Regions from separate parts of the Pseudomonas sp. GW821-FHT09E04 genome, predicted to be linked through region 2. Evidence: predicted binding sites of a transcription regulator. Region 2 holds the regulator's gene; each other region holds the start of a gene.
The links. Region 2 encodes sigma-54, which starts transcription at its own class of promoters, with help from an activator protein. Its sites were predicted from a motif close to ANTGGCATNNANNTTGCTNT; they were not measured.
Positions count from the first base shown of each region.

Region 1: a site for sigma-54 is predicted at 5,956-5,975, ahead of AC07N4_RS07060 (flagellar basal body rod protein FlgF). Genes of this name have one in related genera too.
Region 3: a site for sigma-54 is predicted at 4,438-4,457, ahead of AC07N4_RS14430 (CmpA/NrtA family ABC transporter substrate-binding protein). Genes of this name have one in related genera too.

Region 1 is NZ_JBWKOR010000002.1:167,685-177,930, reverse strand. Features, by position in the region: gene AC07N4_RS07095 (MFS transporter) at 1-823, opposite strand, end outside; gene AC07N4_RS07090 (hypothetical protein) at 919-1,137, opposite strand; gene AC07N4_RS07085 (hypothetical protein) at 1,176-1,307, opposite strand; gene AC07N4_RS07080 (amino acid aminotransferase) at 1,508-2,701, opposite strand; gene AC07N4_RS07075 (4a-hydroxytetrahydrobiopterin dehydratase) at 2,701-3,057, opposite strand; gene phhA (phenylalanine 4-monooxygenase) at 3,175-4,011, opposite strand; gene AC07N4_RS07065 (sigma-54-dependent transcriptional regulator) at 4,235-5,794, shown strand; gene AC07N4_RS07060 (flagellar basal body rod protein FlgF) at 6,030-6,770, shown strand; gene flgG (flagellar basal-body rod protein FlgG) at 6,816-7,601, shown strand; gene flgH (flagellar basal body L-ring protein FlgH) at 7,655-8,350, shown strand; gene AC07N4_RS07045 (flagellar basal body P-ring protein FlgI) at 8,378-9,466, shown strand; gene flgJ (flagellar assembly peptidoglycan hydrolase FlgJ) at 9,478-10,246, shown strand, end outside.
Region 2 is NZ_JBWKOR010000002.1:857,570-867,815, reverse strand. Features, by position in the region: gene AC07N4_RS10465 (class II fumarate hydratase) at 1-568, shown strand, start outside; gene AC07N4_RS10460 (DUF2753 family protein) at 596-1,036, shown strand; gene AC07N4_RS10455 (superoxide dismutase) at 1,038-1,649, shown strand; gene AC07N4_RS10450 (ZIP family metal transporter) at 1,680-2,573, shown strand; gene AC07N4_RS10445 (HPr family phosphocarrier protein) at 2,614-2,889, opposite strand; gene rapZ (RNase adapter RapZ) at 2,905-3,762, opposite strand; gene ptsN (PTS IIA-like nitrogen regulatory protein PtsN) at 3,765-4,229, opposite strand; gene hpf (ribosome hibernation-promoting factor, HPF/YfiA family) at 4,241-4,549, opposite strand; gene AC07N4_RS10425 (RNA polymerase factor sigma-54) at 4,623-6,116, opposite strand; gene lptB (LPS export ABC transporter ATP-binding protein) at 6,303-7,028, opposite strand; gene lptA (lipopolysaccharide transport periplasmic protein LptA) at 7,028-7,573, opposite strand; gene lptC (LPS export ABC transporter periplasmic protein LptC) at 7,560-8,132, opposite strand; gene AC07N4_RS10405 (KdsC family phosphatase) at 8,141-8,665, opposite strand; gene AC07N4_RS10400 (KpsF/GutQ family sugar-phosphate isomerase) at 8,666-9,640, opposite strand; gene AC07N4_RS10395 (ATP-binding cassette domain-containing protein) at 9,916-10,246, shown strand, end outside.
Region 3 is NZ_JBWKOR010000003.1:748,012-758,257, forward strand. Features, by position in the region: gene AC07N4_RS14410 (sensor domain-containing diguanylate cyclase) at 1-29, opposite strand, end outside; gene rlmKL (bifunctional 23S rRNA (guanine(2069)-N(7))-methyltransferase RlmK/23S rRNA (guanine(2445)-N(2))-methyltransferase RlmL) at 174-2,444, opposite strand; gene rmf (ribosome modulation factor) at 2,974-3,189, shown strand; gene AC07N4_RS14425 (quinone-dependent dihydroorotate dehydrogenase) at 3,329-4,348, opposite strand; gene AC07N4_RS14430 (CmpA/NrtA family ABC transporter substrate-binding protein) at 4,573-5,784, shown strand; gene AC07N4_RS14435 (ANTAR domain-containing response regulator) at 5,800-6,375, shown strand; gene AC07N4_RS14440 (nitrate/nitrite transporter) at 6,791-8,002, shown strand; gene AC07N4_RS14445 (bifunctional protein-serine/threonine kinase/phosphatase) at 8,010-9,680, shown strand; gene nirB (nitrite reductase large subunit NirB) at 9,990-10,246, shown strand, end outside.

The DNA.
Region 1 (10,246 bases), 690 kb from region 2:
CGCCGAGACGGTTGATCAGGTTGCCGAACAGCAGTCGCGCGCCGATGAAGCTGGCACCGAACAGACTCAGGCACAGCACCGCGTTATCCCAATGCTGGGTGGCGTAATACAACGTGATGAAGGTAGCGATGGTGCCGAAACCGATCGAGCCCAGCGCCAGTCCGCAGCCGTGGGGAAAGACGCGACCCAGCACGTGCATAAACGGCAAGCGCTCGCCAGCGACAATCGGCGCGGCGGTTTTCGGCCAGGCCAGCAGCAGGCCCAGCGCTGCAAGCAACAGAATGCTCACGCCCATGCTCCAGAGACCGAAACGGCTGACCAGCCACACGCCCAGCGGCGCACCGATCGCCAGCGCGCCGTAACTGGCGATGCCGTTCCACGAGATGACTTTGGCGGTGTTGGCCGCGCCGACGCGGCCGATGCCCCAGCCGATGGATCCGGAGCCGACAAGACTTTCCGCGCTGCCGAGCACCAGACGGCCGACGAACAGGCTGATCAGGCTGAGCATCGGCAGGTTCGGGGTCCAGGCCGAAATCAGCATGAACACACCGCTCAAGCCACAACCGGCCAGACCAATCATCACCGCGCGTTTGCTGCCCTTGTTGTCGATGATCTTGCCGGCATATGGGCGGCTGAGCAGGGTGGCGAGGTATTGCACGCTGATCACCAGACCGGCGATGACCGCCCCGAAGCCCAGGTCGCTGTGCACGTAGCCGGGTAGCACGGCCAGCGGAATGCCGATATTCAGGTAGCCGATGAAGGTGAACAGGACAATGGAAACGACTTGCAGCGTGACCGCCAGGGGGCGCTGGGGTTCTGGCATAGAGGACGACATGGGTAACGATCCACGGGGAGAGCAGAATAGATAGGCTGCTCATGATACCGGCGTGGACGATGCTGCGGCGGGGAAAAGTAAAACTATTTGGCCGGGGCGACCAGTTGCGTGGTGACCAGTGCGGCGAGGGCATTTTCTTCGCTGCCGAAACGGGCGAGCAGGGCGGCTTGCTTCTCGGGCGAGAGGCGGCTCCAGATCTCGATCATCTTCTCGGTGGCGCCGATGAGGATTTCAGCCTGTTGTTCGTTGAAGGATTCGTCGGTCATGGCAGGCTCGGGCTTCAGGCAGTGTGGAAAGCGCATGTTAGCGCTTTCCACACGGTCTGTACGGCGGGTGTTACTTACTCTTTGCTGTCGGCCGGACGGCTTTCGGCGGCTTCTTTCGGCTCGGGCTGTTGGGCACCGGCTTGTTGCGTGGTCGTCTGCTCAGGTACGTGCAGGCTTGGGAAGGGGAGATTGGGAATCTCGTGCATGGTTGCGCTCCTCGCTAAGTCTGTTGATAGATCTGGTAGATCCGCGCTTTCAGAAAGCCTGCGAAGGATACAGCAGTAAAAATGACAAACAGATTTTTAATTCCGCTTGTTGCGACGGGCGGGATTGTCTAGACAAGTGCGACAGGCTGACGCAGGGCAAATGCGGGAGCGGCGGTGTGCCCGCCGCCCCTGACATTCGTTTATTTGCAGACGCTAGCGATCGCTTCGGCCAGCAGATCCAGGCGTGTCGCATCAATCCCGGCGACGTTGGCGCGGCCCGAGCTGACCATGTACACGCTGTGATGCTCGCGCAGGTTTTTCACTTGTTCCGGCGACAGGCCGGTGTAGGAAAACATCCCGCGTTGCACGCCAATGTGCGCAAAGCGCTCGCGCAGACCGTGCGGTTCCAGCGCTTCCACCAGACCGCTGCGCAACTGGGCGATGCGCAGACGCATGGCTTCCACTTCGTCGGCCCAGCGGCGTTTCAGCTCCGGGTCGGCGAGGATTGTTGCGACGACGGCCGCGCCGTGATCCGGCGGCGTCGACCACAGGTTGCGGGCGATGTGCGCCAGCTGGCTGCGGATGTCGATGAGTTTGTCAGCGGTTTTCGCGCAGACGATCAGCGCACCGGTGCGGTCGCGGTACAGGCCGAAGTTCTTCGAGCAGGAACTGGTGATCAGCAGCTCAGGCAACTCGGCGGCGAACAACCGGGTTGACCATGCATCCTGCTCCAGACCGTCGCCAAAGCCCTGGTAGGCGAAGTCGATCAGCGGCAGCAGATTGCGGCTGCGCACCACGTCCAGCACCCGGTGCCAGTCGTCGTGACTCAGGTCGAAACCGGTCGGGTTGTGGCAGCACGCGTGCAGCAGCACCACATCGCCTTTCGGCACTTCGTTGAGCACAGCGAGCATCGCGTCGACGTCGAGGCGGTTGTCGCTGCCGACGTACGGGTAATGGCTGATCTTGACCCCGGCGGCCGCGAAAATCGTTTCGTGGATTGGCCAGGTCGGGTTGCTCAGCCATACGCCTTTGCCCGGCAGGCATTGCGCGATGAAATCCGCTGCCAGACGCAGGGCACCGGTGCCGCCCGGGGTCTGGGTAGCGCTGGCGCGTTGCTGGGTGATCAGTGCCGAATCGGCACCCAGCACCAGCTCATTGATCACCTTGCCGAACAGCGGATTGCCGTGGCCACCGATGTAGGTCTTGGTGTCCTGGCTTTCGACCAGACGCGCCTCGGCGATTTTCACCGCTTCTGGAATCGGCGTCAGGCCCTGGGCATCCTTGTAGACGCCCACGCCGAGGTCGAACTTGCGCGGGTTGGAATCCTGCGCGTAGGCCTCCATCAGGCCGAGGATCGGGTCGCCGGGCACCCGGCCGATGGTGTCGAAGTGCATTACTTGCGTCCTTCTGCGGTCTTGGCCACTTCGTCAGTGCGCGCGGCCATGATGAAGTCGTTGCGGTGCAGGCCTTTGATCGAGTGGCTCCACCAGGTCACGGTGACTTTGCCCCACTCGGTCAGCAGGCCCGGGTGATGACCTTCGGCCTCGGAGATCTCGCCGACGGCGTTGGTGAAGGCCAGGGCGTGCTTGAAATTCTTGAACAGGAAGACTTTTTCCAGCTGCATGATGCTGTCACGCACTTCGATGTTCCAGTCAGGGATCTGCTTGATCAGGATCGGCAGTTCTTCATCGCTGACTTGTGGGGCATCGGCACGGCACGCTTCGCAATGGGCTTGGTTCAAAGTGGACATGGTTTGATTCCTGAGATCGGATGTCTTTTTTATAAGAGCTGTTACGGTCGTCAATGTCGTCACGCTAAACCAAAGCCGCGACGACTGACAGACTCACTTGTAAGTAAAAGCCACGGTTCACGCAGCTTTTGGTTTCGGCGGAAATTTCGGTGCGTGCAGACCCAGCTGCATGCCTTGCTTGACCATGCCCATGATGTCTTCGTGGGCGAGGTCGAACAGGCGCTTGAGGTTCGGCAGGACAAAGTACAGCGGTTGCAGGATGTCGATGCGATACGGCGTGCGCATGGCTTCCAGCGGATCGAAGGCCTGATGCTCGGGCTCGTCCGACAGGCTGTAAACGGTTTCCTTCGGCGAAGACAGGATGCCGCCGCCGTAGATGCGTTTACCTTGCGGGGTATCGACCAGGCCGAACTCGATGGTCATCCAGTACAGGCGCGCCAGATAAACGCGCTCTTCCTTGGTCGCTTGCAGGCCGAGCTTGCCGTAGGTGTGGGTGAATTCGGCGAACCACGGGTTGGTCAGCAGCGGGCAGTGACCAAAGATCTCGTGGAAAATGTCCGGCTCTTGCAGGTAGTCCAGTTCTTCACGGGTGCGAATGAACGTGGCCACCGGGAACTGCTTGCTGGCGAGCAATTCGAAAAAGGTCTGGAACGGAATCAGCGCCGGGACGCGGGCGACCTGCCAACCGGTGGTCTCGCCGAGCACCTTGTTGATCTCGCCCAGTTGCGGAATGCGGTCGTGGGGCAGACCGAGTTTTTCGATACCGTCCAGGTATTCCTGGCACGCCCGACCCTCGATCACTTTCAACTGGCGGGTGATCAGCGTGTTCCACACCGCGTGTTCTTCGGCGGGGTAGTCGATAAAACCTTGCGCATCGGGCTCGCGGGCCACGTATTGCGTCTGCTTCATACTGCTCTCCTGCGAGGGGAATTCGTTCTTGTTATGTCCTGCTATGGACTGAGAAATACCCCAGAGCGTGCTGTGTTGCAGCAGGTTGATGACCGGCCGAGTAGCAAAAGTCTCTTTAAATCGTAAAATTATCGTTACGCTTTTTGCGATAAGTCGTGATTACGGTGATTGGCGGGTTTGAAATGGCCGGTGTCTGTCACATAATCTTGACGACTATCTTGCGGGCGGCAGAGAAAAATCCGCCCCTCTACCTGTTTCGGGCCTTTATATGCGTATCAAAGTCCACTGCCAGAACCGCATCGGCATCCTGCGCGACATCCTCAATCTGCTGGTGGAGTACGGGATCAACGTCGCCCGCGGCGAGGTCGGCGGTGAGCACGGCAATGCGATCTATCTGCATTGCCCGAACCTGATCAATTTGCAGTTCCAGGCGTTGCGGCCCAAATTCGAAGCCATCGCCGGGGTGTTCGGCGTCAAGCGGGTAGGGCTGATGCCCAGCGAACGCCGACACATGGAACTGAATGCGTTGCTCGGTGCGCTGGAGTTTCCGGTGCTGTCGATCGACATGGGCGGCTCGATCGTTGCCGCCAACCGTGCGGCGGCGCAGTTGCTCGGCGTGCGGGTCGACGAAGTGCCGGGGATTCCACTGTCGCGTTACGCCGAGGATTTCGACTTGCCCGAACTGGTGCGCGCCAACAAATCGCGAATCAACGGCATGCGGGTCAAGGTCAAGGGCGATATCTTTCTGGCCGACATCGCTCCATTGCAATCGGAGCACGACGACAGCGAGGCCATGGCCGGTGCGGTATTGACGCTGCACCGGGCGGATCGGGTCGGCGAGCGCATCTACAACGTGCGCAAGCAGGAGTTGCGTGGTTTCGACAGCATCTTTCAAAGCTCGAAAGTGATGGCGGCGGTGGTGCGTGAAGCCCGGCGCATGGCGCCGCTCGATGCGCCTCTTCTAATTGAAGGCGAAACCGGCACCGGTAAAGAGTTGCTGGCTCGGGCTTGTCACCTGGCGAGTCCGCGCGGCCAGTCGCCATTGATGGCGCTCAACTGCGCGGGGCTGCCGGAATCGATGGCCGAGACCGAGTTGTTCGGCTACGGCCCCGGTGCCTTCGAAGGGGCGCGGGCTGAAGGCAAGCTCGGGCTGCTGGAGCTGACGGCGGGCGGCACGTTGTTCCTCGATGGTGTCGGCGAAATGAGCCCACGCTTACAGGTGAAATTGCTGCGCTTCCTGCAGGACGGTTGCTTCCGTCGTGTGGGCAGTGATGAAGAGGTTTACCTGGATGTACGGGTGATCTGCGCCACCCAGGTCGACCTGTCCGAGTTGTGCGCCCGTGGCGAGTTTCGCCAGGATTTGTACCATCGCTTAAACGTGCTTTCGTTGCACATCCCGCCACTGCGCGAATGCCTCGACGGTTTGACGCCGCTGGTGGAGCACTTCCTCGATCAGGCCAGTCGGCAGATCGGTTGCCCGTTGCCGAAGCTGGCGCCGGCGGCGATGGATCGGCTCAGTCATTACCACTGGCCGGGCAACGTGCGACAACTGGAGAACGTGCTGTTCCAGGCGGTTTCGCTGTGTGATGGCGGGACGGTCAAGGCCGAGCATATTCGTCTGCCGGACTATGGCGTGCGTCAGCCGCTTGGCGATTTCTCGCTGGAGGGCGGGCTCGACGAGATTGTCGGGCGCTTCGAGAAAGCAGTGCTTGAGCGACTGTATTCCGAACATCCGAGCAGTCGGCAGCTGGGCAAGCGGCTGGGCGTCTCGCACACCACGATTGCCAACAAGTTGCGTGAATATGAGGTGGGCAAGACCGAGTCTTGATCCCTGCGCGATCACTCCTACGCAATGCGCGGGGTGATCGCGCCTCACCATTGCCGCCAAGCGGCATGACACCGCCGGTTTTTCGACTTCGATACATTTCCCCAAACCCTGCTGAATCCCTCAAGTCCTTTGTTTATCGGGTCCTCGACCGCCAGAAAAAAGTTGGTCTGCAAATTGCTTGTGGCTCAGCAGTACAGCGGTGGGCGGCAAACGTCCGGCATGCAGAGGAAAGAGTGTGGACAAGTACCTTTATGTGGCAATGACCGGCGCCAGCCAGAACGCACTGGCGCAAAAGGCTCATGCCAACAACCTGGCGAACATCTCCACCAACGGTTTTCAGCGCGACCTGGAGCAGGCGCGTTCGATGCCGGTGTTCGGTGACAGCTTTCCGGCGCGTGCGTTTGCCATGAGCGAACGGCCCGCCACCGACTTCACCGCAGGCTCCCTGGTGGAGACCGGTCGCGACCTCGACGTCGCCGTGACCGGCAACGGTTTCATTGCCGTGCAGAACCCCAACGGCGGCGAAAGCTACGTGCGCACCGGCAGCCTCAATATCGACGCTCTGGGCGTGCTGCGTGCCGGCAACGGCATGCCGGTCATGGGCAACGGCGGACCGATTGCCGTGCCGCCGCAGCAGCAGGTGGAAGTCGGTGAAGACGGCACCATCAGTATTCGTGCGATGGGCGAAGGCCCGCGCGTCATGGCCGAAGTCGACCGGATCAAACTGGTCAATCCGGACATCAAGAACATGAACAAGGGCCTGGACGGTTCGATCTACACCAAGGACGGCCAGCCTGCGCCGGCCGATGCCAACGTCAAACTGGTGTCGGGTTTCCTGGAGTCGAGCAACGTCAATGCCGTGGAAGAGATGACGTCGGTGCTGGCCCTGGCCAAGCAGTTCGAGTTGCACGTCAAGATGATGAACACCGCCAAAGACGACGACCAGGCCATGGCTCGGGTCTTGCAGATCAGCTAATTATCAGAACGTCGCGCCGTAAAACAGGCGCACGAGGAGAATCGAATGCTTCCGGCTCTATGGGTTGCCAAAACCGGTCTGTCCGCCCAGGACACCAACCTGACCACCATTTCCAACAACCTGGCGAACGTGTCGACCACGGGTTTCAAACGTGACCGCGCCGAGTTCCAGGACCTGCTGTATCAGATCAAGCGTCAGCCTGGCGCCCAGTCGACCCAGGACAGCGAACTGCCGTCGGGTCTGCAAGTGGGTACCGGTGTGCGCATCGTCGGCACCCAGAAGAACTTCACCGCCGGTAGCCTGCAAACCACCGAGCAGCCGCTGGACATGGCCCTCGACGGCCGTGGTTTCTTCCAGATCCTGCAACCGGACGGCACCACGTCCTACACCCGTGACGGTACTTTCCACCTCGACTCCAATGGCCAGATCGTCAACGCCAGCGGTTTCGCTCTGGAGCCAGCGATTGTCATCCCGAACAACGCCCAGACCTTCACCGTTGGCCGTGACGGCACCGTGTCGATCACCGTTGCCGGCAACGCCGCCTCGCAAGTGATCGGCAACCTGCAAACCGCCGACTTCATCAACCCGGCCGGTCTGCAAGCCGTGGGCAACAACCTGTTCCTGGAAACCGCCGCTTCCGGCGCGCCACAAATCGGCACTCCGGGCCTGAACGGTTTCGGCACCACCCTGCAGAACACCCTGGAAACCTCCAACGTCAGCACCGTGGAAGAGATGGTCAACATGATCACCACTCAGCGCGCTTACGAGATGAACTCCAAGGTGATCTCCACCGCCGACCAGATGCTCTCGTTCGTAACGCAGAATCTGTAATCAAGTCTATGAGGCGGCCATGAGGCCGCCTGCAACACCGTGAGGTAAGGGTCATGAAACGCTTCGTATCTGTTCTGGCATTGGGTGGGGTGGTCTCGCTCGCGGGCTGCGTCGCTCCGACGCCCAAGCCCAATGACCCTTACTACGCCCCGGTGTTGCCGCGGACGCCGTTGCCGGCGGCCGCCAACAACGGCTCGATCTATCAGGCCGGTTTCGAACAGAACCTGTACAGCGACCGCAAGGCGTTCCGGGTCGGTGACATCATCACCATCACCCTGAACGAGAAGACTCAGGCCAGCAAGAACGCCAACTCGCAAGTGGCCAAGAACAGCAAGACCGGCATCGGCCTGACTTCGTTGTTCGGCGGCAGCGGCACCACCAACAACCCGTTGGGCGGTAACGACCTGAGCCTGGACGTCGGCTACAGCGGCGACCGTGCGACCAAGGGCGACAGCAAGGCGGCCCAGGGCAACACCCTGACCGGTTCGATCACCGTGACCGTCGCCGACGTGCTGCCCAACGGCATCATCGCTGTGCGCGGCGAGAAGTGGATGACCCTCAACACCGGTGATGAGCTGGTGCGGATCGCCGGTCTTGTTCGTGCCGATGACATCGCCACCGACAACACCGTGTCGTCGACCCGGGTCGCCGATGCGCGCATCACCTACTCGGGCACCGGTTCGTTCGCCGATGCGAGTCAGCCAGGCTGGTTCGACCGTTTCTTCCTCAGCCCGCTGTTCCCTTTCTAGGTGGCTACGTTGAATTTCAAGAGCCTCATGCTCGCTGCGGCGTTGATGTCCGCAGCCTTTGGTGCCCACGCCGAGCGGCTGAAAGATATCGCCAGCATCTCTGGCGTGCGTTCCAACCAGTTGATCGGCTACGGCCTGGTGGTCGGGCTTAACGGCACCGGCGACCAGACGACGCAAACCCCGTTCACCCTGCAGACCTTCAACAACATGCTCTCGCAGTTCGGCATCAAGGTGCCGCCGGGATCGGGCAACGTGCAGTTGAAAAACGTCGCGGCGGTATCGGTGAGTGCCGATCTGCCGGCGTTCGCCAAACCGGGTCAGCAGGTCGACATCACCGTTTCTTCCATCGGTAACTCCAAGAGCCTGCGCGGCGGCACCCTGTTGCTGACCCCGCTCAAGGGTATCGACGGCAACGTCTACGCCATCGCTCAGGGCAACCTGGTGGTCGGCGGTTTCGATGCTGAAGGTCGTGACGGTTCGAAGATCACCGTCAACGTTCCGTCGGCCGGTCGCATCCCGGGCGGTGCATCGGTCGAACGTTCGGTGCCGAGCGGTTTCAACCAGGGCAACAGCCTGACGCTGAACCTCAACCGTTCCGACTTCACCACCGCCAAGCGCATCGTCGACAAGATCAACGACATGCTCGGCCCTGGCGTTGCCCAGGCCATCGACGGTGGTTCGATCCGCGTCACCGCGCCGCTCGATCCGAGTCAGCGTGTCGACTATCTGTCGATCCTGGAAAACCTCGAAGTCGACCCGGGCCAGGCCGTGGCGAAAGTCATCATCAATTCGCGTACCGGCACCATCGTCATCGGCCAGAACGTGAAAGTTTCGCCGGCCGCCGTGACCCACGGCAGCCTGACCGTGACCATCACCGAAGACCCGATCGTCAGCCAGCCGGGCCCGCTGTCCAATGGTCAGACAGCCGTGGTGCCGCGCTCGCGGGTGAATGCTCAGCAGGAAGCCAAGCCGATGTTCAAGTTCGGCCCGGGCACCACCCTCGACGAAATCGTGCGTGCGGTGAACCAGGTCGGCGCGGCGCCGGGTGACCTGATGGCCATTCTCGAAGCACTGAAGCAGGCCGGCGCGTTGCAAGCCGACCTGATCGTGATCTGAGGACGGCACTCATGGATATGCGCAAAAGCGGTCTGGTCAGCAGCAGCGATTCGGGTTCGTACTCCGACCTCAATCGTCTGAACCAGCTCAAGGTCGGCGACAAGAACAGCGACGGGAACATGCGCAAGGTTGCGCAGGAATTCGAATCGCTGTTCCTCGGTGAAATGCTCAAGTCGATGCGTTCGGCCACTGAAACGCTGGGCCAGGACAACCCGCTCAACACCCCGGCAGCCAAGCAGTATCAGGAAATGTACGACCAGCAACTGGCGGTTTCCCTGTCCCGCGAGGGCGGTGGTATCGGTCTGGCCGACGTGCTGATGAAGCAGATGTCGAAGAACAAACCGATGGCGCCGGGTGAGGCCGCCGCCGCGTCGGCTGCCAAGCAGCAGGAAGCCCTGGCCAAGGCCGCTGCGGTGGAAACGCCGATTGCCGCCGGCACCGTAGCCACCAACGGTCCGCTGTCGCGCCTCAATGGCGAACGTCCGTTGTGGGCTTCGCGTTCGGTGCATGCGCCGAACACTCAGCTGACCCATCGCAACGACATGGAAATGATCAACCAGCGTCGCCTGGCGCTGCCGCCGAAACTGGCTGATCGCTTGCTCGCCGGTCTGGTGCCTTCGGCCACGCCGACGGCGGCCACTCAATTGCCGCAACGCGCCACGACGGCCGCTGCCACCGGTTCCGGTCCGCTGTACAACGGCGACTGGCTGGCCCGCGCCGAGGCGGACAAGGCCTCTGGCGGGCAGATGCAGATTTACGGTCGCGCCATGGCACAGATCC
Region 2 (10,246 bases):
CGTGTCGGGTCAGCTCAAGGCCACCGCCGTGTCGCTGATGAAAATCGCCAATGACCTGCGCTGGATGAACTCCGGCCCGCTCGCCGGCCTCGGAGAAATCGAGCTGGAAGGCCTACAGCCGGGCTCATCGATCATGCCAGGCAAGGTCAACCCGGTGATTCCGGAAGCCACCGCCATGGTCGCCGCGCAAGTGATCGGCAATGACTCGGTGATCACCATCGCCGGTCAGTCGGGCAATTTCGAACTGAACGTGATGCTGCCGATCATCGCCCAGAACCTGTTGAGCAGCATCGAGTTGCTGGCCAACTCCAGCCGTCTGCTGGGTGACAAGGCGATTGCCAGCTTCAAGGTCAACGAGTCGCGCCTCAAGGAAGCGCTGTCGCGCAACCCGATTCTGGTCACCGCACTCAACCCGATCATCGGTTACCAGAAGGCTGCCGAAATCGCCAAGCAGGCCTACAAACAGGGCCGTCCGGTGATTGACGTTGCGCTGGAACACACCGACCTGTCGCGCAGCCAACTGGAAGAGTTGCTCAATCCCGAGAAACTCACCGCCGGCGGCGTGTAAACACCGCAACCGCTTTGGAGACTCATCATGGAGCACTGGAAACGCACGATCGAACGGGCCAATCGCTGCTTCATGCTGGGCGAGCTGATCGACGCCCGCGAGGCCTATCTGCAAGCGCTGGCCCTGGCTCAAGTGCTGTTCGAGCGCTGGGCCGATGCCGACGAAGCGGTGGCGGCCTGCGTCATCTCCCATCACAACCTGGCCGACCTGCATCTGCGCCTGAACCAGCCGGAGGAGAGCGCCGAATACCTCTGCGCGATCCATCAGCGCCTGTTGCAGACCATGCAGAACGAGCGCCTGCGCCCGGCCCTGCGTGAGGCGGCGTTGCGCCAGAGCAGCAAGACCTATGTCGAACTGCTCAATTTCATCAGCGAACACGGCGAATACCCGCGCACCCAGCGTCTGCTGCACCCGGATACCGGCAATGCGCGTCGCGTGCCTGCCCAACATCACCATGGAGTCCACTGAAATGGCTTTTACCCTGCCAGCCTTGCCTTACGCCTACGATGCACTGGAACCGCACATCGATGCGCAGACCATGGAGATCCACTACACCAAGCATCACCAGACCTATATCAACAACCTGAACGCCGCGGTCGAGGGCACGGAGTACGCCGAATGGCCGGTGGAAAAACTGGTGGCCAGCGTCCAGCAACTGCCTGAAAAACTGCGCGCGGCGGTAATCAATCAGGGCGGCGGTCACGCCAACCATTCGCTGTTCTGGGAAGTGATGGTGCCAGGCGGTGGCGGCAAGCCGGACGGCGCGCTGGCCAGGGCGATCGATGAGCAACTGGGCGGCCTCGACAGCTTCAAGGATGCTTTCACCAAAGCCGCGCTGACCCGTTTCGGCAGCGGCTGGGCCTGGCTCAGCGTGACCCCGGACAAAAAACTGGTGGTGGAAAGCAGCGGCAACCAGGACAGCCCGCTGATGGGAGGCAATACGCCGATTCTCGGACTTGATGTGTGGGAACACGCCTACTACCTGCGTTATCAGAACCGCCGCCCGGAATACATCAGCGCGTTCTACAACGTGATCAATTGGCCTGAAGTCGCTGCGCGTTATCAGGCTGCACTGGTTTAAGTCTCCTATAAAAACAATCCAAGGCTGACTATGGGCACTGAAACACTGGCGATCGGAAGTGGGCGTATGTTTCGTTACGCATTCGGGTCGCTGCTGCTGTTGGCGGGCATGGCCTTGCTGGTGGCTCACGGACTCGAATGGTTGGACCTGGAGCCGAAACTGTCCCGGGCATTGCAGGGCGGTGCAATCTGCGCGCTTGGCACGGCACTCGGGGCGGTTCCGGTGCTGGTGATCCGCAACATGCCTCAGGCATTGGGCGACACGCTGCTGGGGTTTGGTGCCGGCGTGATGCTGGCAGCGACTGCTTTTTCGCTGATCGTGCCGGGGATTGCCGCCGCAGAAAGCCTTGGCCTGAGCCCTTGGGGTGCCAGTGGCTTGATCTGTTTCGGCATCATGCTCGGTGCTTTCGGTCTGTATCTGGTGGACCGCAAGGTGTCCGGCGCTTCACCGGAAATGCTCATCGGCACCGTCGAGCACCCGGTGATTCCCCCGCGGATCTGGCTGTTCGTGTTTGCCATCATTGCCCATAACATTCCGGAAGGCATGGCCGTCGGCGTCTCCGCTGGCGGCGGCATGCCGGACGCTGACAGCCTGGCGATGGGCATCGCCTTGCAGGATGTGCCGGAAGGGTTGGTGATTGCGCTGGTGCTGGCCGGAGCAGGGATGTCGCGGGTCAAGGCGTTTCTGATCGGCGCGGCATCGGGGCTGGTCGAACCGGTGTTTGCACTGCTCTGTGCATGGCTGGTCAGCCTGGCGGAGTTGCTGTTGCCCCTCGGATTGGCGCTGGCGGCCGGGGCGATGTTGCTGGTGGTGACCCACGAAGTAATCCCGGAGTCGCGACGCAATGGTCACGACAAACTGGCGAGCCTGGGATTGTTGATCGGGTTCTGCCTGATGATGGTGATGGACACGGCGTTGGGATGAGAGGGGGGAGGGAAGCTTGCTCCCTCGCCACCAAAGGCTTTCAACCGCCTTCGTCGAAGTAGTTGTTGATCAGTGCCACCAAGGCATCCAGGGCTTCCTGTTCCTGATGCCCCTCGGTGCTCAGGAAGATTTTGGTGCCCTTGCCGGCAGCGAGCATCATCATCGCCATGATGCTTTTGCCATCTACCGTAGTTTCCGGGGTGCGACCCACTCTGATCGTGCAGTCGGGATACTGCCCCGCCACGCCAACGAACTTTGCCGACGCCCGGGCATGCAGGCCCAGCTTGTTGATGATTTCGATTTCCAGAGCAGGCATCGCGGTGTGAATCCTTTAGCTGAGGTCGCGGTGGCGAACCTGGACGTTCTTCAGGGTTTTCTGCAGGGCCTGACCCAGGCGTTCGGTCAGGTAGACGGAACGGTGATGTCCGCCGGTGCAGCCAATGGCAATGGTGACGTAGGCGCGATTGCTGGCAGCGAAGCGCGGCAGCCATTTGAACAGATACGCATAGATGTCCTGGAACATCTCTTCGACTTCCGGCTGTGCCGCCAGGTACTCGGCTACCGGCTCATCGAGCCCCGATTGCGCGCGTAGTTCCGGTTTCCAGTACGGGTTGGGCAGGCAGCGTACATCGAACACCAGATCCGCATCCACCGGCATGCCGCGTTTGAAACCGAACGACTCCACCAGAAACGCCGTGCCCGGCTCCGGCTGGTTCAGCAGCCGCAGCTTGATGGTGTCGCGCAACTGGTACAGGTTCAGATTGGTGGTGTTGACCTTCAGGTCGGCCAGATCGGCGATCGGGCCCAGCAGGGCCGTTTCATCGTTGATGGCTTCTGCCAGCGAACGATTGGCGCTGCTCAGCGGGTGGCGACGACGGGTTTCCGAAAAGCGCTTGAGCAGGGTTTCTTCATCGGCGTCCAGATACAGGACGTCGCACTGGATGTGCCGGCTGCGGACCTCTTCAAGCAACTCCGGAAAGCGCGAGAGATGACTGGGCAGATTGCGCGCATCGATCGATACCGCGACCAGTGGCTGAGGCAGTTCCGTATGAATCAGTGCGCGCTCCGCCAGTTCCGGGAGCAGGCCGGCCGGCAAATTGTCGATGCAGTAGTAGCCGTTGTCCTCGAGGACATCCAGAGCGGTACTTTTGCCCGAGCCGGAGCGGCCACTGACGATGATCAAGCGCATGTTTAGTGCCCGTTTTGCTCGTCCAGGACAACCTGATACAAGGCTTCGTTGGTGGTGGCGCGACGCAATTTTTCGCGTACGTCCTTGCGGTCGAGCATGCTGGCGATCTGGCGCAGCAGTTCCAGGTGCGCATCGGTGGCGGCTTCCGGGACCAGCAGCACGAACAGCAGGTCGACCGGTGCACCATCGATGGCGTCGAAATCGATGGGTGCTTCAAGGTGCATCAAGGCGCTGATGGGGGATTCGCAACCCTTGAGGCGGCAATGGGGAATGGCGATGCCGTTGCCAAAACCGGTCGAGCCGAGTTTTTCACGGGCAATCAGTGCCTCGAAGACATCTTGCATCTCCAGATCCGGTACTTCCCGGGCGATCAGGTTGGCAATTTGTTCGAGGGCTTTCTTTTTGCTGCCGCCCGGCACGTTCACGAGGGAACGGCCGGGGGTCAGGATGCTTTCAAGTCGGATCATGGGGGTGGGGGTTATCGACCGGTAGCGCCCTGAAGCAGGCTCTGGGTCTTTTCCTTATGCTTTTTGAGTTGTTTATCAAGCTTGTCGGTCAGCGCGTCGATCGCTGCGTACATATCGGTATGTTCCGCGTTTGCGACGACCTCGTTACCGGGAATATGCAGCGTGGCTTCGATTTTCTGCTTCAGCTTCTCGACGCACATCGTGACTTGCACGTTGGTGATCTTGTCGAAATGCCCCTCAAGCCTCTTGAGCTTTTGCTCAACGTACTCACGGAGAGGTTGGGTAACTTCCAGTTGGTGTCCACTGATGTTGACTTGCATACAGCTTCTCCTTCGTTGCCAGTGCATAAAGCGGCAGGCCGAAGAGCCTGCCACTGGAACGCTGTAACGTGGCTTACATCAACCGCTTGCGTTCGCTCGAAGGCGCGATCCCGAGGGATTCGCGGTACTTGGCGACGGTGCGGCGAGCCACCTGAATGCCTTGTGCCTCCAGTAAACCAGCGATCTTGCTGTCACTCAACGGCTTTTTCTGATTTTCCGCGGCAACCAGTTTCTTGATGATCGCGCGGATCGCCGTGGACGAGCATTCGCCGCCTTCGGAGGTGCTGACGTGGCTGGAGAAAAAGTATTTCAGTTCATAAATGCCCCGGGGGGTATGCATGAATTTTTGCGTGGTCACCCGGGAAATCGTCGACTCGTGCATGCCCACCGCTTCGGCGATGTCATGCAGCACGAGAGGCTTCATGGCTTCGTCGCCGTATTCAAGAAAGCCGCGCTGATGCTCGACGATCTGGGTGGCCACTTTCATCAGGGTTTCGTTGCGGCTCTGCAGGCTCTTGATGAACCAGCGGGCTTCTTGCAACTGATTGCGCATGAAGGTGTTGTCGGCGCTGGTGTCGGCGCGGCGCACGAAACCGGCGTACTGGGCGTTGACCCGCAGGCGCGGCACCGATTCCTGGTTCAGTTCGACCAGCCAGCGCTCGTTGTCCTTGCGCACGATGACGTCAGGCACCACGTATTCGGCTTCGGTGGATTCGATCTGCGAGCCGGGGCGCGGGTTGAGGCTCTGCACCAGTTCGATGACCTGGCGCAGTTCATCTTCCTTGAGCTTCATGCGGCGCATCAGCTGGCTGTAGTCGCGGCTGCCGAGCAGGTCGATGTAATCGGTGACCAGACGCTTGGCTTCCGCCAGCCAAGGAGTCTTGGCCGACAGCTGGCGCAATTGCAGCAGCAGGCATTCGCCCAGGTTGCGTGCGCCAATGCCGGCAGGTTCGAATTGCTGGATGCGGTGCAGGACGGCTTCGATCTCGTCCAGCTCGATGTCGAGCTCCGGATCGAAGGCGTCGAGAATTTCTTCGAGGGTTTCGTCGAGGTAGCCCTGATTGTTGATGCAGTCGATCAGGGTGACGGCGATCAGGCGATCGGTGTCGGACATCGGCGCCAGGTTCAGCTGCCACAGCAGGTGGCTTTGCAGGCTCTCGCCGGCGGAGGTACGGGTGGTGAAGTCCCACTCGTCGTCATCGCTGCTCGGCAGGCTGCTGGCGCTGGTCTGGTAGACGTCTTCCCAGGCGGTGTCGACGGGGAGTTCGTTGGGGATTCGCTCGTTCCATTCGCCATCCTCTAGATTGTCGACCGTCGGTGCGGTCTCCTGATAGGAGGGTTCCTGGATCTCGGTGTTGGGCTTCTGTTCGGCGTTGTCGGCCATGGGATCGGAGTTGTCGAAGTCGTCGCCGTCTTCCTGGCGTTCGAGCATCGGATTGGATTCCAGAGCCTCCTGGATTTCCTGTTGCAGATCCAGGGTCGACAATTGGAGCAGGCGGATGGCCTGTTGCAGCTGCGGTGTCATCGTCAGCTGCTGGCCCATTCTCAAGACTAGCGATGGTTTCATGGCAGGGGCTTAACACCTTATTCGCCGGCGCTATGCGCCATCCACTACAGGGCGCCGAAGCGCCAAACTTAAGCAAATTATATGCCTGAAACTGTCGTGTTTGCCTAGAGCGCTGTAACAATAAAAGCGTATAAAAGTGCGCTTCAACGTTACAGCACCCGGACGGCTGGTCGAATGCTGTCGCGCTTACAGGCGGAACTCGTGACCCAGATACACTTCCTTCACCAGATCGTTGGCGAGGATGGTCGCGGAGTCGCCTTCGGCGATCAGTTGGCCGTCATTGACGATGTAGGCCGTTTCGCAGATATCCAGCGTCTCGCGGACGTTGTGGTCGGTGATCAACACACCGATGCCCTTGGCCTTGAGGTGGTGAATGATCTGCTTGATGTCACCCACGGAGATCGGGTCGACACCGGCGAACGGTTCGTCGAGCAGAATGAACTTCGGTGCAGTGGCCAGTGCGCGGGCGATTTCCACCCGGCGACGCTCACCACCGGACAGGCTCATGCCGAGGTTGTCGCGGATGTGGCTGATGTGGAATTCCTGCAGCAGGCTTTCCAGCTCCTTGCGACGACCGGCCTTGTCGAGCTCCTGGCGGGTCTCGAGGATGGCCATGATGTTGTCGGCCACCGACAGTTTGCGAAAGATCGACGCTTCCTGTGGCAGATAGCCGATACCGGCCTTGGCGCGACCGTGCATCGGCTGGTGGCTGACGTCCAGGTCGTCGATCAGCACGCGACCCTGATCGGCCTGCACCAGGCCGACGATCATGTAGAAGCAGGTGGTCTTGCCGGCGCCGTTGGGGCCGAGCAGGCCGACGATCTGACCGCTGTCGATCGACAGGCTGACATCGCGCACGACCTGGCGGCTTTTATAGGCCTTGGCCAGGTGCTGAGCTTTCAGAGTTGCCATTACTGGGATTTCTCGTCGGTTTTCTTCTTCGGCTGGATCACCATGTCAATGCGCGGACGCGCTTCGGTGACCTTGTTGCCGGTGGCACGACCCGCGCTGGCCAGCTTTTTCACCGTGTCATAGACGATTTTCTCGCCCTGAGTGGTGTTGTTGTCCTTGTCGACGACTTTCGCCTTGTCGATCAGTACAACGCGGTTTTGCGCGGCGTGGTACTGGATGGTCACGCCCCAGCCCTGTACAGGCTTGGTGTCGCCAGCCGTCTGCAACTGCTCGAAGTAGGCAAGGTTGCCCACCGAGGTCACGACGTCGATATCGCCGGTCGGGGTGCGGGTGATGGTCACGGTGTTGCCTTTGACGATCATCGAACCCTGAGTGATGATCACGTCACCTTTATAGGTGGCAACGCCATTCTTGTCGTCCAGCTGGGCATCGTCGGCCTGAATGCGGATTGGCTGCTCTTGATCGTTCGGCAGAGCCCAGGCGCTCACGCTTCCCAGTGCTGCGCCCAGACTGAGCAAAATAGGGAGGGTTTTAACGAGCCTCATACTGTCCTCTTACGTTCGATAGCAGGTGTATCCTGCTTTCCTTCAAATACGCTTTCATTCCCACGCCGGTCGATACACCGCCAGCGCCGTCGATTCTAACGGGTTGCTGGGTCTGCGCATATTGTTGCTGCGGGAACACTGTCATGCGAGTGGAGGTGATCAGGGTGTCGCGGTTCTTTTCATCGGTGCGCTTGACGCGAACCGAGTCGATCAGCTCGACCTCGGTGCCACCGGAATTCACTTCACCGCGCTCGCTGGTCACGTGCCATGGGAAGTCGGTGCCGCGATACATGTTCAGGTCGGGCTTGGTGACCAGTGTAATGTCGGTCGCCTTGACGTGCTCGGCCTTGTCGGAAGTCATTTCGTACTGCACCTTGCCGTCTTCCAGGTATTGCAAGGTGTGGGTGTTGGTCGCGTACCAGTCGATCGGGCTCTCTTCTGCCGAGACAGGAGGCTTGTCGAGGAAGCGTTCCGGGCTGATGTTCCAGTAGCCGACCGCGCCGAAAATGGCCGCGATGCAACCGAACAGCAGTATGTTGCGAAACTTTTTGCTAAACATGGTTTGACTCACAAATACGCGTTATTGGCGGCATCGAGGCTGCCCTGGGCGCGCAGGATCAGTTCGCAGAATTCACGGGCGGCACCCTCGCCACCACGGGCCTGAGTGACGCCATGGGCGTGCTCGCGCACAAAAGCGGCAGCGTTGGCCACCGCCATCCCCAGCCCCACCCGGCGAATCACCGGCAGGTCGGGCAGATCGTCGCCGAGATAGGCGACCTGTTCATAGCTTAGGCCCAGTTGCTCGAGAAGGCCGTCGAGGACGACGAGTTTGTCTTCACGGCCCTGAAACAGGTGCGGAATGCCCAGGTTTTTCGCCCGGCGTTCGACCACCGGGGTCTTGCGACCACTGATGATGGCCGTTTGCACGCCGGCGTTCATCAACATCTTGATGCCCTGGCCGTCGAGCGTATTGAAGGTCTTGAACTCGCTGCCGTCTTCAAGGAAGTACAGGCGCCCGTCGGTGAGGACGCCGTCGACGTCGAAAACCGCCAGTTTGATGGCTTTGCCGCGTTGCAGCAGATCGGTGCTCATTTACATCACTCCTGCGCGCAGCAGGTCGGAGAGGTTGAAGGCGCCGATCGGGCGATCGTCCTCATCCACGACGACAAGCGCGTTGATTCGATGGTCTTCCATGATTTTCAGGGCCTCGGCGGCGAGCATTTCGGCGCGGGCGGTCTTGCCGTGCACGGTCATCACCTGGTCGATGGTGGCGCTGCGTATATCAATGCTGCGATCCAGCGTGCGGCGCAAGTCGCCGTCGGTGAAGATCCCGGCGAGTTTGCCGTTGGCTTCAAGAATCACGGTCATGCCCAGACCCTTGCGGGTCATTTCCATCAGTGCGTCCTTGAGCAGGGTGCCGCGTTGTACCTGCGGCAGCTCCTGGCCGGCGTGCATGACGTTTTCCACTTTCAGCAGCAGGCGTCGGCCCAGTGCGCCACCCGGGTGGGAAAAGGCGAAATCTTCGGCGGTGAAGCCGCGGGCTTCCAGCAGCGCCACGGCCAGGGCATCGCCCATGACCAGTGCGGCGGTGGTCGAGGAGGTCGGCGCCAGGTTCAGCGGGCAGGCTTCGTGCTCGACGTGAACGTTGAGATTGACCTCGGCCGCTTTTGCCAGAGGCGATTGCGGGTTGCCGGTCACGCTGATCAGCTGGATGCCTAGGCGCTTGATCAGCGGCAGCAGGGTGACGATTTCGTTGGTGGAGCCGGAGTTCGACAGGGCCAGGATCACGTCGTCACGGGTGATCATGCCCATGTCGCCATGGCTGGCTTCGGCCGGGTGCACGAAAAATGCCGGGGTGCCGGTGCTGGCCAGGGTCGCGGCAATCTTGTTGCCGATGTGCCCGGACTTGCCCATGCCGACCACGACGACACGGCCCTTGCTGGCCAGAATCATCTCGCAAGCGCGTACGAAATCGGCGTCGATATGGGGCAACAAGCCTTGTACGGCTTCCACTTCGAGGCGGATGGTGCGTTGTGCCGATTGAATCAGGTCGCTGGTTTGGCTCATGTCAGAAATCGTATAGCCCGATGAAAAGGCGGCGATTATAGCGGTTATGTTGAAAAGCCTCACGCAAGTTCGTCGTGCTTTGTCATTCCTCGTTACCAAAACCCTCTAATAGAAGCCCTGGGCCTGTCATATCGCTGAACGCGGCCGGGGAGAGGCCTTGGGCGCTTGGCCTTTGCAGTGATATAGTTCGCCGCCAGTTCGGCCTGCCCGGGATGTAGGGGCTTTCTTCAGAAAGCCAGGCGTCCGAGTGAGAGGCTGCATCGCAAGGAGTTTAGATGAGTGCCGATAACGCCTACGCGGTCGAGCTGAAGGGAGTCTCCTTCAAGCGCGGTGCGCGGAGCATTTTCAATAACGTCGATATCCGCATCCCGCGCGGCAAGGTCACCGGCATCATGGGGCCTTCCGGGTGTGGCAAGACCACGCTGTTGCGCTTGATGGGCGCCCAGTTGCGGCCTTCGCAGGGTGAGGTCTGGGTCAACGGCCAGAACCTGCCGAAGCTGTCGCGCAGCGATCTGTTCGATGCACGCAAGCACATGGGTGTGCTGTTTCAGAGCGGCGCGCTGTTCACCGATCTCGACGTGTTCGAGAACGTCGCCTTTCCCCTGC
Region 3 (10,246 bases), on a different contig from region 2:
ATCTTTGGGCGCACGGGGTGCAACGACATAAGGGCCACTCACTACGCCAGTACTTGCGGGATAACCCCATTGGCCGTGAGTGAGTTATAGCTATTAGCCACTAATTTGGCTAGCTCTGATCGGATCCAAGAGCCTTAAAAATCAAGGCTCTGTGGATCCAACTGATCAGAGTGTCAACGGGCCGTGATTTTCCAGGCGCGGTGGATCTTGCCGTTGCGGGCGAAATCCGGATCGATGGTGCTGGCGGTGATTTCCTCGACCGCATAACGCTCGGCCAGGTTGTCTTCCAGCTGGAACTTGCGGAAGTTGTTGGAGAAGTACAACACCCCGCCCGTTGCCAGTCGGGCCATGGCCAGGTCGATCAACTGCACCTGGTCACGCTGCACGTCGAAGATCCCTTCCATGCGCTTGGAGTTGGAGAAAGTCGGCGGGTCGATGAAGATCAGGTCGTACTCTTCCCGGCAGCTTTCCAGCCACGCCATCACGTCGCCCTGCTCCAGACGGTTCTTGTCGGAGAAGCCGTTGAGCGACAGGTTGCGGCGTGCCCAGTCGAGGTAGGTTTTCGACAGGTCGACGCTGGTGGTGCTGCGCGCACCGCCCTTGGCGGCGTGCACACTGGCGGTCGCGGTGTAGCAGAACAGGTTGAGGAAGCGCTTGCCGGCCGCCTCTTTCTGGATCCGCATGCGCATTGGCCGGTGATCGAGGAACAACCCGGTGTCGAGGTAGTCGGTGAGGTTCACCAGCAGCTTCACGCCGCCTTCGGTGACTTCGTTGAATTTGCCCTGAGCCGCCTGACGTTCGTACTGCTTGGTGCCGCTCTGACGCTCGCGGCGCTTGACCACCACGCGGCTCTTGTCGATGTTCAGCGCCTGCGGGATGGCAGCCAGGGCGTCGAACATGCGGATCGAGGCCTTTTCCGGGTCGATCGATTTAGGCGCGGCGTATTCCTGAACGTGCACCCAGTCGTGGTACAGGTCGATGGCCATGGCGTATTCCGGCATGTCCGCATCGTAGACGCGGTAGCAGTCGATGCCTTCGCGCTTGACCCACTTGCCCATCGCCTTGAGGTTCTTTTGCAGGCGGTTGGCAAACATCTGCCCGCCTTCGCTCAGGCGCGGCTGCTCGATCACCGGAGCCGGGGCCGGCGTCGGTTTGATCGGGTTACCGTTCTTGTTGTACTTGCGCTCTTGCGGCTCGTCCGGCGTCTGATCGTAAGCGGCTTGCTCGCGCTCGGCCTGGCGCTGCTCCGGGGTGCGACGCTCGCCGGTGACGAACTGATCCGGCAGCACTTTGATCAACAGCAGCTTGCACGGCAGCGCGCCGTTCCAGAACGAATACTGTTTGTGGCTGCGGATGCCCATGCGCTTGCCCAGGTCCGGCGCGCCGGTGAACACCGCCGCTTCCCAGTTCAGGCAGGCCTGACGCAGACGCTCGCCGAGGTTCTGGTAGAGGTACAACAGGCTGGCTTCGTCACCCAGACGCTCGCCGTACGGCGGGTTGCAGATCACCAGACCTTTCTGGTTCTGGTCCGGACGCGGTTCGAAGGTCGCGACTTCGCCCTGATAGATCTTGATCCATTCGCTCAGACCGGCACGCTCGACGTTGTTGCGGCCCGGCTGGATCAGCCGTGGGTCGGCTTCATAACCACGGATCCACAGCGGCGGCTTGGCCAGACCGGCAGCGGCACGCTCGACAGCTTCTTCATGCAGCTTCTTCCACAGCGCCGGCACGTGACCGAGCCAGGCGGTGAAGCCCCATTGCTCGCGACGCAGGTTCGGCGCCATGTCGGCGGCGATCATGCCGGCTTCGACCAGGAACGTGCCGACACCGCACATCGGGTCAGCCAGCGCGCCACCTTCGGCGGCAATGCGCGGCCAGCCGGAACGGATCAGGATTGCCGCCGCGAGGTTTTCCTTCAGCGGCGCAGCGCCCTGCTGCAAGCGGTAGCCGCGCTGGTGCAGGCTGTGGCCGGAGAGGTCGAGGGACAGGATCGCTTCGCCGCGATCCAGACGCAGGTGAATGCGCAGGTCCGGGTTGAGCTTGTCGATGCTTGGACGGTCGCCCTGCGGGGTGCGCAGTTTGTCGACGATGGCGTCCTTGACCTTCAAGGCGCCGAAGTGGGTGTTGTCGATGCCCGAGCCGTGGCCGCTGAATTCAACGGCCAGGGTGCCGTCGGCCAGCATGTGATCCTGCCACTCGACGTCGAGCACGCCGTGATACAGGTCCTCGGCATCTTTCATCGGGAAGCGCTTGAGCACCAGCAACACGCGGTTGGCCAGACGCGACCAGAGGCACAGGCGATAGGCGGTTTCCATGGTCGCCATGCCACGCACGGCGGAGGTGTGCTCGCGGGCTTCTTCAAGGCCAAGCCCGACGGCTTCCTCGATGAGCAGGCCTTCAAGGCCTTTGGGGCAAGTGAGGAAGAGTTCGAAACGGTCGGACATGGTTTTTCCAGAGCCTTTGGCTAATGAACCGACAACGCATTGCCGATCCGGTTTTCAATCAGGCGCTTTTCTACAAGAGCGCCCGCGTGGCACGAAGGTGTGCCGTTCCATCCCCGCTGCTCGGGTTAAAAGAGCTTAGATGCCGGGACAGATAAAAAAGTTGATGCAACAAAATGACTCAAAGCAACCCTTCGTCGAAAAGTACCCGACGGTAAACGTGGGTCATTCTCACTAAGGAATTAAACCTGTCATACAGTGCAGGGCCGATCATACCGGGGTTTGGTGAATAAACATTCATGAAACCTGGCGTTACTTATCGCCATAGCATCCTTTTCGTTACGTCCTTATGACAAAACGGTCATTCCCTCGATGTGACTCATTGGTTAGAACTGGACACAGGTTGACGTCGCAACGGCGTCAACACCTTGGCTCGCCACGCCGGCAGCGAGCCGCCAACGGCAGAGTTTTCTGCCAGACCTCAATTGAGGTCGACGCGACAAAAACAGTCAACAAGTGAGGGAAACACCCTATGAGAAGACTTAAGCGTGATCCGTTGGAAAGAGCATTTTTGCGCGGATATCAATATGGCGTTGGTGGCAAATCCCGTGAGCTTTGCCCATTTACTCTACCGTCGGTACGTCAAGCCTGGATCAACGGCTGGCGAGAAGGACGCGGCGACAACTGGGACGGTATGACCGGCACTGCGGGAATCCACAGACTCAACGAACTTCACGCCGTCGGCTGACACAGGGCACTTATTCCGACACGACAATCTGATTTCGCAACACCCTGATCACCATGCACGTCCTTCCCGGACGGCGGGCTACGGCCCAGGGGCTCCTTCGAGGAGCCCTTTTTTATGCCTGCCTTTTTATATCTGCCAATCAGCGCTTGGCGGCGATCGCGTCCACGGATTCACGGATCAGCGCCGGGCCCTTATAGATGAAGCCGGAGTAGATCTGCACCAGGCTCGCGCCGGCAGCGATCTTCTCGGCCGCATGTTTGCCTTCGGTGATACCGCCCGCCGCGATGATCGGCAGTTTGCCACCCAGCTCGGACGCCAGCACTTTGACCGTGTGGGTGCTCTTCTCGCGAACCGGCGCGCCGGACAGACCGCCCGCCTCGTCACCGTGTTCCATGCCTTCAACGCCCACGCGGCTGAGGGTGGTGTTGGTGGCGATCACCGCGTCCATCCCGGTTTCGATCAGTGCTTGCGCGACTTGCGCGGTTTCTTCGTCGGTCATGTCCGGCGCGATCTTGATCGCCAGCGGTACATGCTTGCCGTGGCGCAGGGCCAGTTCGGCGCGGCGCGTGGCCAGGTCTGCCAGCAATTGCTTGAGCGAGTCGCCGAATTGCAGGCTGCGCAGGCCCGGGGTATTCGGCGAACTGACGTTGACCGTGATGTAGCTGGCGTGGGCGTAGACCTTGTCCAGGCAGATCAGGTAGTCATCGACCGCACGCTCGACCGGGGTGTCGAAGTTCTTGCCGATGTTGATCCCCAGCACGCCTTTGTATTTGGCCGCCGCGACCCGCGCCAGCAGGTTATCCACACCGAGGTTGTTGAAACCCATGCGGTTGATGATCGCCTCGGCTTCCGGCAGGCGGAAAATCCGTGGTTTCGGGTTGCCCGGCTGTGGGCGCGGAGTCACGGTGCCGATTTCGACAAAACCGAAACCCAGCTGCGCGAAGCCGTCGATGGCCGCGCCGTTCTTGTCCAGACCGGCCGCGAGACCCACAGGGTTCGGGAAGTCCAGGCCCATGACATTCACCGGCAGCGACGCCGGGGCCTTGCACAGCAAGCCGTTGAGGCCCAAACGCCCGCCCGCGCCGATCAGATCCAGCGACAGATCGTGGGAGGTTTCCGGGGAAAGTTTGAACAACAGCTGACGGGCCAGGGTGTACATGGGCGGGTATGACTCGAGGCGGCGAAAAGAGGCGGCGATTATAGCCGGGCATCGCCCCGCCGCGCGAGGCGCACACGCAAATCCCCTGCACTGGCATATGCCTTGCACCTTCCCCTGCATCAGCCCGCAGGCCAATGACGGCAGGCAGGCAAGGACAATGGCGTCGTCACCGGGTTTTGCCTCGACAAAGTCCGTGACGACGTTTTTTTTGAGGATGGCTTTTCATGACTCAAACCTCCATAGGGCCACTGGCCTGGGTCAACGGCAGCGATGCCCCGGAAAAAAGCGCGATCAACCTCGGCTTCATGGCCCTGAGCGACTGCGCTTCGGTGGTGGTCGCCGCCACGCAAGGCTTTGCCCAGCCTTACGGCCTGACCCTGAACCTCAAGCGCCAGAGTTCCTGGGCCAACCTGCGCGACAATCTGGTCAGCGGCGAACTCGATGCCGCCCACAGCCTGTACGGTCTGATCTACGCGGTGCACTTGGGCATCGGTGGCGTCGCGCCGACCGACATGGCGGTGCTGATGGGTCTGAACCAGAACGGCCAGAGCCTCAACCTGTCCCACGGTTTGCAGAGCCTGGGCGTGACCGGTCCTGAGGCGCTGGACCGCCACGTGCACCAAACCCGCGCAAGGCTGACCTTTGCCCAGACCTTCCCCACCGGCACCCACGCCATGTGGCTTTATTACTGGCTCGCAAGTCAGGGCATCCATCCGTTGCAGGATGTCGACAGCGTGGTCGTACCGCCGCCGCAAATGGTCGCGCACCTGCAGGCCGGTCGCATCGACGGTTTCTGCGTGGGCGAGCCGTGGGCAGCCAGCGCGGTGCAGCTGAATCTCGGCTTCACCATGGCGACCAGCCAGACCATCTGGCCCGACCACCCGGAAAAAGTCCTCGGCTGCACCCGCGCCTTCGTCGAGCAATACCCCAACACCGCCCGCGCACTGGTGATGGCGATCCTCGAAGCCAGCCGTTTCATCGAAGAGAGCCCGGAAAACCGCCGCAGCACCGCGCAGCTGCTCAGCGCCGCCGAGTATCTGGACGCCCCGGTTTCCTGCATCGAACCGCGTTTTCTCGGCGATTACGACGACGGTCTGGGCAATCGCTGGCAGGACCCCCACGCCCTGCGCTTTCACGGCGATGGCGCGGTGAACCTGCCGTACCTGTCGGACGGCATGTGGTTCATGACCCAGTTCCGCCGCTGGGGGTTGCTGCGCGACGACCCGGATTACCTCGCCGTCGCCCGTCAGGTGCAGCAACTGGCGCTGTACCGCGACGCTGCCAGCGCTGTCGATGTGCCGGTCGGCACCGAGGACATGCGCAGCAGCCAGTTGATCGACGGCAAGGTCTGGGACGGCAGCGACCCGGCCGCCTACGCGCAAAGTTTCAAGCTGCACGCGTTGAGCAACAACGCCCCCCTTCTCGCCCGCCGCTGACAGGAGACCGCGAACATGTTGCGCATTCTGCTGATCAACGACACCGCGAAAAAAGTCGGGCGCCTGAAAGCTGCGTTGACCGAGGCCGGTTTCGAGGTCATCGACGAGTCCGGCCTGACCATCGACCTGCCCGCGCGCGTCGAAACGGTGCGCCCGGACGTGATTCTGATCGATACCGAGTCACCGAGCCGTGATGTGATGGAACAAGTGGTGCTGGTCAGCCGCGACCAGCCCCGGCCGATCGTGATGTTCACCGACGAGCATGACCCTGGCGTGATGCGTCAGGCGATCAAGTCCGGGGTCAGTGCCTACATCGTCGAAGGCATTCACGCACAACGCTTGCAGCCGATTCTCGACGTGGCCATGGCCCGCTTCGAAAGCGATCAGGCCCTGCGCGCCCAGCTTCAGGCCCGCGACCAGCAACTGGCCGAGCGCAAACGCATCGAACTGGCCAAGGGTCTGTTGATGAAAATGAAGGACTGCAACGAAGAAGAGGCCTACACCCTGATGCGCCGCCAGGCCATGAGCCGCCAGCAGAAACTGATTCAGGTCGCGGAGCAGATCATCGCCATGAGCGAGCTGCTTGGCTGAAAAGCCCCTCACCCTAACCCTCTCCCCGAGGGAGAGGGGACCGACCGCAGTGTCTTGCGTCATACATCGACCTGAAAAAACCAGTCGATTATGGATTCAAAGCCGATCGTTCACGTCGGCGTATCTCTCGAATATCCCCCGGTCGGTTCCCTCTCCCTCCGGGAGAGGGTTAGGGTGAGGGGCTTTTGATTTTGACTTGGCACAAATATCGCTAAGCAATCCCTACAGGTAACCAACGGCGGTTGCCCCACCCACGACAAAGACGTCGCTCACCTTCTTCGCCCCTTTCGGCGATCCGGGTAGCGGCGTTTTTGCGTTTTGGCCCCATTGACCGGGGCCGGTGGTGCGGCCGTGGCGGCGCCCCACTGTGCTGGTTCTGACTCCTTCTCGAGATTCTCTACCGCTGAGGTGCGCGATGAATAAAAGCTTCTGGAAATCCGGCCACACCCCGACCCTGTTCGCGGCCTTCCTGTATTTCGACCTGAGCTTCATGGTCTGGTATCTGCTCGGCCCGTTGGCGGTGCAGATCGCCGCCGACCTGCACCTGACCACCCAACAGCGCGGCCTCGTGGTGGCCACGCCGATTCTCGCTGGTGCGGTACTGCGCTTTGCGATGGGCATGCTTGCCGATCGCCTGTCGCCGAAAACCGCCGGTCTGATCGGTCAAGTGACCGTGATCTGTGCACTGTTCGGCGCCTGGAAACTCGGCATCCACAGTTACGAACAGGCCCTGCTGCTTGGCCTGTTCCTCGGCATGGCCGGCGCTTCGTTCGCCGTGGCGCTGCCGCTGGCCTCGCAGTGGTATCCGCCGCAGCATCAGGGCAAGGCGATGGGCATCGCCGGCGCCGGTAACTCCGGCACCGTGTTCGCTGCGTTGATCGCCCCGGTACTGGCCGCGTCGTTCGGCTGGAGCAACGTGTTCGGTTTCGCCCTGATTCCGCTGATCCTGACCCTGGTGCTGTTTGCGTGGCTGGCGAAAAACGCGCCGGAGCGACCAAAAGCCAAATCTATGGCCGACTACTTCAAGGCCCTGGGCGACCGCGACAGTTGGTGGTTCATGTTTTTCTACAGTGTCACCTTCGGCGGTTTCATCGGCCTGGCCAGCGCCCTGCCCGGCTACTTCAACGATCAATACGGCCTGAGCCCGGTCACCGCCGGTTACTACACCGCCGCCTGCGTGTTCGGCGGCAGCCTGATGCGGCCGCTGGGTGGCGCGCTGGCTGACCGTTTCGGTGGAATTCGCACGCTGTTGGCGATGTACACGGTGGCCGCAGTTTGTATCGCAGCGGTCGGCTTCAACCTGCCGAGTTCCTACGCGGCACTGGCACTGTTCGTCTGCACCATGCTCGGTCTCGGTGCCGGTAACGGCGCGGTGTTCCAATTGGTGCCGCAGCGCTTTCGCCGGGAGATCGGCGTGATGACCGGGCTGATCGGCATGGCCGGCGGCATCGGCGGTTTTGCCCTCGCCGCCGGTATGGGCGCAATCAAACAGAGCACCGGCAGCTATCAACTGGCGCTGTGGTTGTTTGCCAGTCTTGGCGTATTGGCGTGGTTCGGTCTGCACGGGGTCAAGCGTCGCTGGAGAACCACCTGGGGCTCGGCGGCCGTGACCGCTGCCCGGGTCTGAGGCCCGCATGGCCCTGCAACTGAGCTTCGCTGAAGCCAGCGCCACCGGCCCCCGCGCGGAGAATCAGGACGCCTTGCGCCTGGTCACTCCGGCCCCGGCGCTGGCCGCCAGCAAAGGGTTTCTGTTCGCCATCGCCGACGGCGTCAGCCAGTGCGCCGATGGCGGTCTGGCTGCGCGCTCGACCTTGCAGGCGCTGGCGCTGGACTACTACGCCACCCCGCAGACCTGGAGCGTGGCTCAGGCGCTGGATCGCCTGTTGCTCGCGCAAAACCGCTGGTTGCAGGCCAATGGCGGCGGCCAGCCGTTGCTCACCACCGTCAGCGCGCTGGTCCTGCGCGGCAGACGCTTCACGCTGGCGCATGTGGGGGATTGCCGGGCCTATCGCTGGCACGCCGACACCCTGCAGCGCATCACCGAGGATCACGTCTGGGAGCAACCGGGCATGCAGCACGTGCTCAAACGTGCACTGGGCCTGGACCAGCATCTGGTGCTGGACTTTCTCGACGGCGAGCTGCGTGAGGGCGAAAGCTTCGTGCTGCTCAGCGATGGTGTCTGGGCCGCGCTCGGCGACACGTCCATCGCCGGGATCCTGCGTGATCAACCGGATCTGCACAGAGCGGCACAAACACTGGTCAACGCCGCGCATCTGGCCGGCAGTCAGGACAACGCCAGTGCCTTGCTGGTGCGGGTGGATGCCGTGGGGGAAGCGAGCATCGGCGATGCGCTGATCCAGTTGCAGCAATGGCCGCTGCCCCCGGTGCTCAAACCGGGCCAGACCTTCGAAGGCTGGCAGGTGCAAGGCATCGTCGGCCAGAGCCAGCAATCGTTGCTGTATCGCGTCCTCGATAGCCAAGGCCAGGCGTGGCTGTTGAAAACCTTGCCCACACGGCTGGCGGACGATGCCCACGCAGGTCAGGCCTTGCTGGCGGAAGAATGGTTTCTCAAACGCGTGGCCGGGCGACATTTCCCTGAAGTCCATAGCGCCAGTCAGCGTCAGCATTTGTACTACGTGATGCGTGAATATTCGGGGACAACCCTGGCTCAGTTGTTCGAGCGAGCCGGCCCACTACCGTTGGCTCAGTGGCAGGACGTGGCCGAACGCCTGTTGCGGGCCGTCGGTTTGCTGCATCGGCGACAGATTCTGCACCGCGACATCAAGCCGGAGAACCTGCTGCTGGGGGACGACGGCGAGTTGCGCCTGCTGGATTTCGGCCTGGCTTATTGCCCAGGTCTTTCACAGGACACACCGTCGACGCTACCGGGAACCCCGAGCTACATCGCCCCGGAGTCCTTTCGGGGTGATGCGCCCGAGGCTCGCCAGGATCTGTATGCAGTGGGCGTGACGTTGTATTTCCTGCTCACCGGGCATTTCCCCTACGGAGAAATCGAAGCCTTTCAGCGTCCGCGTTTCGGGGTGCCGGTAAGTGCAGCGCGTTATCGACCGGATCTGCCGGAATGGCTGGCGCAGTGTCTGGAACGTGGCGTCTCGGCTGATCCTCTGCAACGCTATGAAACCGCCGAGGAATGGCTGCTGACGCTGGAACAGGGTGAACGCCGCAGCCTGAATGTACGCCCTCGACCCTTGCTCGAACGGGAGCCACTGAAAGTCTGGCGGACACTGGCGTTGCTGGCACTGCTGGGCAATCTGGTGCTGATGTTTCTGTTGTTTCATGGCTAATCCAGCGCTCCATTAACGGGCGTGCCGCTTCCATTCAGTGCAAAAGCCACAATGTACATCTGGCCAATTCCAGCACTATCCCAGTGAATTCGCGGCTCATCAGGACTTGGCACAACCACTGCATTAACGTTTTCAACTGACATAAAGCCCGACCTTCAACGACGAAGGCCAGGCTTCCCGAGAGAACGGGACAAGGACAAAGGCGTCCTCGCTAGGTAACTGGCGGGACGCCTTTTTTGTTTGCGCCATTTTTGTCGAGCAAGGCCTGACTGCCCACAAGAGGCACGCCCGAAGCTTGCGGAGAACCTGATGAAAAAACTCAAACTGGTGATGATCGGCAATGGCATGGCCGGGGTCCGTACCCTGGAAGAATTGCTCAAGCTGAGCAACGAGCTGTACGACATCACGGTCTTCGGCGCCGAACCGCACACCAACTACAACCGCATCCTGCTGTCGCCGGTGCTGGCCGGCGAACAGACGTTCGAAGAGATCGTGCTCAACGATCTCGACTGGTATCTGCAAAACAACATCAAACTGCTGCTCAACCGCAAAGTGGTGGAGATCGA